Regions from separate parts of the Neobacillus sp. Soil_C_43 genome, predicted to be linked through region 1. Evidence: predicted binding sites of a transcription regulator. Region 1 holds the regulator's gene; each other region holds the start of a gene.
The links. Region 1 encodes Rex, which represses fermentation and respiration genes when NADH is low (regulators of the CRP and FNR family bind a similar motif). Its sites were predicted from a motif close to TTGTGAAATATTTCACAA; they were not measured.
Positions count from the first base shown of each region.

Region 2: the regulator Rex is predicted to act here: its motif matches at 1,132-1,149, upstream of AC3A54_RS11990 (AtpZ/AtpI family protein).
Region 3: the regulator Rex is predicted to act here: its motif matches at 1,270-1,287, upstream of nirB (nitrite reductase large subunit NirB).

Region 1 covers NZ_JBDGJV010000034.1:12,808-15,080, forward strand. Annotated here, with positions in the region: gene AC3A54_RS25280 (YhbD family protein) at 1-483, opposite strand, end outside; gene AC3A54_RS25285 (redox-sensing transcriptional repressor Rex) at 612-1,265, opposite strand; gene moaC (cyclic pyranopterin monophosphate synthase MoaC) at 1,300-1,797, opposite strand; gene AC3A54_RS25295 (ABC-F family ATP-binding cassette domain-containing protein) at 1,966-2,273, shown strand, end outside.
Region 2 covers NZ_JBDGJV010000007.1:182,815-185,087, forward strand. Annotated here, with positions in the region: gene AC3A54_RS11985 (S8 family serine peptidase) at 1-949, shown strand, start outside; gene AC3A54_RS11990 (AtpZ/AtpI family protein) at 1,306-1,530, shown strand; gene AC3A54_RS11995 (ATP synthase subunit I) at 1,533-1,907, shown strand; gene atpB (F0F1 ATP synthase subunit A) at 1,930-2,273, shown strand, end outside.
Region 3 covers NZ_JBDGJV010000015.1:32,196-34,468, forward strand. Annotated here, with positions in the region: gene AC3A54_RS18435 (hypothetical protein) at 1-155, shown strand, start outside; gene AC3A54_RS18440 (alpha/beta fold hydrolase) at 320-1,198, opposite strand; gene nirB (nitrite reductase large subunit NirB) at 1,407-2,273, shown strand, end outside.

The sequences.
Region 1 (2,273 bases):
TAATTCACAGCTTTTTTGTTTGATTAAAGTGGCATGCTCTTTTAGCACCTGAAGCATCATCTTTCCTTCATCTTGATTAATCTCACCAGATTGAAGCAGCTTCTCAAGCACATATACCTCAAGCATTCTAGTAATCGTAAATGTATGGCTTCCTTTTTCATTCTCAAGGTAAAAACCCATGACAGCAGATGAAACAATGTTACGTTTTACTAACTCATCTTTTCCTAACTGCAAGTCAGAAATATTCGGTGAAAACATGTCTGCCAGTTCATCTAGTGATAAATTTTCTTTCATTGTTTGGATTTTATTGATTCTTCCTAAAATCTTCTCTTTTGGAAAAAAGGTCTCCTGTCCCGTAAATGTTGATTTACGTATAAACCAGTCTTCTGGAATAAGGTCCTTACGTTTCCATCTATATAACTGTCCATAGGAAATTCCCGCTAATTCTAATAGGTCTTTTTTTGAGATTAACTCCTCGCTCATGGTAAAAACCCCTTTCTGTTTATCAATGTAACATAACACTGTTACGCTTGTAAAGTTGTAACTTACATATTTTTGTAAATAAAAAAAACCTCCTACGATTGAATCATCGTAAAAGGCCTTACACTGTTCTATTCCTCTACATCCACTGTCGGATAGTGCTTTAAAAAGTAAACCAATGATTGCAGTTCCACTGCCAGGTCAATATGGTGAACCCGAATCGACCCTGGTACATTTAACCGAGCAGGCGTAAAGTTTAAAATCCCTTTAACTTCCGCTTTTACCAGTCGGTCCGTTATCATTTGCGCAACAGGAGCTGGCACCGTTAAAATAGCCACCTGAATATCACTATTTTCTAATACCTTCTCCAAATCATCCATATGATGAACTGGAACTTCGCGAATCGTTGTCCCCATTTTTTCCGGATCGACATCAAACGCGACCTCGATCTTCGTGTTGTTATTTTTTAAAAAGTTATAATTTAAAAAGGCAGTCCCCAAATTACCGACCCCAATTAACGCAACTTTTGTTAATTCATCCTGATCCAGCGTTTTCCGGAAAAAGGTTAACAAATAATTAACATTATAGCCATACCCCTTCTTACCTAATGCCCCAAAATAGGAAAAGTCACGGCGAATCGTTGCCGAGTCCACCTTTACCGCTTCACTTAACTCTGCAGATGAAACTCTTTGTTTGCCGGAAGTATGCAGGTTCTTTAAAAATCGATAATAGAGGGGCAGCCGTTTCGCTGTCGCCTGTGGTATTTTCATCGTTTCGTTACTCATATTCTCCCACACCCCATGAATGGTTTTTTAACTCTTATTTAACCTGTTCATTTCTTCTAAAATCACCGTTTTTACCGCCTGTTTTTTCCACTAAATAGGTTGGTCCAATAACCATCCCTTTATCAACTGCCTTACACATATCATAAACGGTTAAAGCACAAGCAGATGCAGCTGTGAGCGCTTCCATTTCCACACCTGTATTCCCCTTTGTTTTCACCGCTGCCTCAATATGTAATTGAAAGTTCCCTGTTTGATCCTCTTCCCATGCAAAAGAAATATTCACACCAGTCAGTGGAATGGGATGACACATAGGAATAATATCCCATGTTTTTTTAGCCGCCATTACGGCTGCAACTTGGGCAACAGCTAATACATCGCCCTTTTTCATCTCATGATTGGTTATTTTGTCAAAAATTTCTTTACTTACAGTTATGCTAGAATGAGCAAGAGCAGTACGTGCTGTCTCAGGCTTGTCGCTGACATCTACCATCTTTGCTCTACCTTCTTCATTAAAATGCGTAAATTCGGCCATATAAAAAATCCTCCTACCAAAAAATAATACACTATTTTTCCTTTTATGTGTGTGAAACTTTGAACGAATCACTAGATTTTTTATAAGAACAGCTCCTAGAAGAGTCCGAGTTATTGCTGTCATTCCGCTTATACGGTACACTAGTCCTAAGTAATAGAGGTGAATAAAATGATTTTATTGCAAGTGAATCAATTACAAAAATATTATGGTGCTGACCTTATTTTATCGAATATAAAGCTAGAATTACAAACGAGAGACCGTGTGGCCCTTGTTGGCCGTAATGGTGCCGGAAAATCGACCTTATTAAAGATTATTGCCGGACATTTGTCTCATGATGGCGGCGAAATCATCAAACCAAAAGAAGTAACCATCGGGTATCTAGCTCAGAACACAGGATTAGAATCCAAATTGACCATTTGGGACGAAATGTTAACCGTATTTGAACCACTTCAAATCATGGAAAAATCGCTCCGCAA
Region 2 (2,273 bases), on a different contig from region 1:
AAGGGGGCCGGTGACGGGAACGTGGGAAATTAAGCCGGACATTGTTGCACCGGGGGTAGCCATTAATTCGACGATTCCAGGAGGCTATTTGTCTTTGCAGGGTACGAGTATGGCGGCACCGCATGTGGCCGGGGCATGTGCGTTAATTAAGCAGGCGCACCCGGACTGGACGCCGGTGCAAATTAAAGCAGCGTTGATGAACACGGCAAAACCGCTTGTGAAGATGGAGCGCGGACATATAATGTCTGCTGCTGATGAGAGCCTTGGGTTTTACCGCACGTACGAACAGGGTGCCGGCCGCATTCAAGTAGATGAAGCGATTAAGGCGACCTCGCTTGTTTCGCCGAGCAGTATGAGGTTTGGGAAATATAGTGACGATCATGATGTTCATCAAGCCACACTGCATGTGGAAAATAGGAGTACAGAAACGCAGCGGTATTCCTTTTCGATTCCGCAGCAGGTGGAGGGGCTGAGCTGGAAGTTCCCGCTGTCGTTCACGCTTGGGCCGAAGGAGTCGAGGGAGGTAGCAGTTGAGTTAACGGTCGACCCTAAAGTGTTTTTACGAAAAGTCCATGACGGTTATATTCAAATGCAGGCAGGTTCATCGACAATTCACATTCCGTATTTGTATGTATTAGAGGAACCGGGATATCCAAGGGTGATGGGCTTTGATTTTGGTGAAAGCGACCATCCTGGACAGTATCGGTATGAGGTGTATTTGCCTGGTGGAGCAGAGGAGTTTGGAATTGCTCTGTTTAGCCCTGGGGATTACCGGTTTGTTGGCTTTTTGGATACGAAGACAAATGTGAAAAAAGGGTTAATTCGGAAAGTGATTCCGGCTGATCAGCTGCCGGAAGATGGGACGTACCTCGTGAAGGTGTTTGCTAAAAAGGCTGGGAAGGAAGATTTTATCGAGCGGATGGTCGTCATCGAGAGGGAAAAAGAGTAAAATGTGCGAGTGAATGGGCAAGCCAAAAACTGGACGGCTTGTCCACCCCATGAATCACGGATATCTGCCTCGTGTGACAATGTTCACAAAATAGACACAAAATGGTCAAAAAAAGTTTGAAAAATCCACTACAATAATAGAGTAAATTAAAATTTGATGAGAGAAAATTCTTGGGAAATTGTTTGTGGAATAATTCACTAAATTCATTGACTTTAAAAGTTGCCTATTGTATGCTAACAAAGGGTGTAAAATGATAGGGTTTTCATCGGATTAATAGACTATTTTCCACGGTGTTTCCCGCCTATTTGCATACTATTATCCGGTTCACATTCTCTTATAGTGAGGATGCGATAAGCATGCGAAAAAACAACCGCAATCCATTACAAGCTATGGCTTTAATGTCCGCGATCGTCTCCCAGTTAGTCGGTTCCATTCTAATAGGTATTTTCTCAGGCAGATGGCTGGATCGGCATTGGGGTACCGAACCAATTTTCTTAATAGTTGGACTGCTTTTAGGACTTGCAGCAGGCACCTATTCCATGCTTCTTTCAATCCGTCATTTCTATTCAGGAGATAAATAACTATGCCAGATTTCAGAATCATGTACAACAGACAGCGGAAATGGATTTTTTACTTGTTGTCCATTTATGTTCTCGGCTGGGGATTTACATCATACCAAACAATCTTCTTAGGGTTGATTCTTGGGACATGCTTTGGTTTCTTAAATCTTTGGTTATTAGTTAGAAAAACCGAAGACTTTGATAAAAAGGTATCACAGGGCAAAAAGGTCCGCTCACTTGGGTCGCTTTCCAGGATGGCAGTAGGTGGAATAGCGGCATTAATTGCATTGAGGTATCCAGAGTATTTCAATGTGATGGGTTTAGTAATAGGATTGATGACATCCTATATTGTCATTATGATAGATTATTTTTATCATGCATTGCATGTACATAAATGAAGCGGAAACGAGGTGAGTTTACATGGAACACGGAACTCCGGATTTTAAGTTTATGGGGCTTTGGTTTAACGGGGCCAATATTCTAATGATTACGGTTGCAAGTGCGATTGTTTTCCTTATTGCAGTCCTTGCTACCCGCAAACTTGCGATGAAACCAACGGGCGTACAAAATTTCTTTGAGTGGATTTTGGACTTCGTTAAAGGAATTATCAACAGTACAATGGATTGGAAGACTGGTGGTCGATTCCACATTCTTGGGATTACACTATTGATGTATATCTTTGTATCTAATATGTTAGGTCTTCCGTTTGCAATCGTAGTTGGCGAAAACCTTTGGTGGAAATCACCGACAGCTGACCCAACGAT
Region 3 (2,273 bases), on a different contig from region 1:
TCAAATATACCGCTCTGGAAGATAATTCCGAAGTGAAAGTTTTACTTTCTGATAGTTCAACTAGACTTGTAGTTTTCCCGAAAAATGGTTACGTACTAGTTGGTAGCGGGGGAACGAGTCACTTCAGCAAGCCTCATGTGACCATAACTCTTTAAGTATGCATATTGTGAGTCATTAGTTGACGAAGGTTCGTAATAAATACAGGGAATAGCACAGTTCATTTCATTTTCAACTGTGCTATTTGATTTGCACTTTTAGGTGTAAATTCCCTTTTTACGATAGGAAACGGAATCTGTTAGCCTTTTTAATATTTAAGATATTAATAATGTAATTGTAAAAAGTCTTCGATATCTTTGTTTATTTTTGTTAGGTACTTTTCAGAGGGGAAGTGCCCCATATCATATGTTTTGTAGTTTGTAAGGTTCGGTATGATTTCCTTCGCTGTTTTTTGAATCCTTTCTTCAGGAAAGAACACGTCCTTCGTGCCGGTAATGACCATGGTGGGAGAGTGATAGTTGACTAGTTCACTTTTTTCGGTGAGCTTAGGCATCTCCGACTCTAGTTTGACATCCTTAAATATACTGGCAATAATGTCTCGATCCATTTCTTTCATGCTATAATCTGACATCGTATCTGCTATTTTATTCATCTGCTTTCGGGATCCGTTAGTTTTAAAAATGAGTAACGGAACAAGGATTTTTCTAATCATTTCTACCTTAGAACCGAGCTGGATGCCTGCAGGTGCCATTAAAATCGAACAAGCAATTCTTTCAGGCATAAACGTAGCAACTCTAAGGATGATTCCGGCTCCATAGGAAGGCCCTAAAAAGGCTGTTTTTTCGATATGAAAATGGTTCATTAATTCTGTAGTCCACCGGGCAAAGCTATCATCACTTGCAGAGATCCGATTTTCTTCACTAAAGCCAGGGTGACCAATGGTATCCGGCGCGTAAATTCTATAGTTTTTAAAAAGGGGCTTAAACCAAGATAATGTCATTGGATTAATACAGTTTCCACCTTGAAAAATAAACAAAGGCTTTCCTTCTGTAGGACCCGACACTAACACATGGGTTTTTCCAAATGCTGTATCTACATAAACCCGATCAAAATCAGTTTTAAATTCTCGTAGATAATTTTCATAGAATCTATCTATAGTCGCTTTCCCTTCCTCACTTTTATAAATCGTATGTTTTCCCATGTAACACCCCGACTTGTCATATTATTCCAACTTTATAATTATTATCTAGCGAATAGAGGTTTATGACAATAATGTGAAATCATTCACATATATTATTTTGAAAGTGACGAACGTCACAATTTTTATATGGGCAGGGATTTACAATTTAACTATAAAGAAAACCTTACTAACTAACATTAAGAATTCAATATATAGGGAGCGACCCACGATGAAAAAATTAGTGATGATCGGAAACGGAATGGCTGGTGTAAGAACAATCGAAGAAATACTCAAAACAGCACCTGAGCAATTTGAGATAACTATTTTTGGACAAGAACCATACCCAAACTACAATCGGATTAAGCTATCCAATATTCTTCAGGGCGATACCAACTTTGAAGATATTATTATCAATCCGCTAGATTGGTATAAAGAGAATAATATTGAGCTATTTACAGGTGATGCGGTAACAAAAATTGATGTAGAACAAAAACGTGTGATTTCTGAGCAAGGCAGGATAATAGAATATGATGAGTTAATTATTGCAACAGGATCGAATTCTTTCATTCTACCGATTCCAGGTGCAGGCAAAATCGGTGTCACCGGATTTCGTGATATCAAAGATTGTGAAATGATGATCAAATCGGCGAAGCAGTACAAAAAGGCAGCCGTCATTGGAGGTGGGCTGCTCGGACTGGAAGCTGCAAGAGGACTACTTAACTTAGGCATGCAGGTGGATGTGGTTCATCTTATGCCGAACTTAATGGAGCGCCAGTTGGATCCGATTGCTTCTTCCCTACTGAAAACGGAGCTGGAGTCACAGGGCATGAACTTCTTGATGGAAAAAGAAACCGTCGAAATCCTTGGGGATGAACAGGTCAAAGGCCTTCGTTTTAAAGATGGCTCCGAGGTAGAAGCAGACCTTGTCGTTATGGCCATTGGGATTAAATCGAATACACAGGTAGCGAGGGAAAGCGGCATTTACGTGAATCGCGGAATTGTCGTGAGTGATTTCATGGAAACTAGCGTGCCAAATGTGTACGCAGTTGGTGAGTGTGCAGAGCATAGAGAAATTGTTTATGGATTGGTTGCTCCA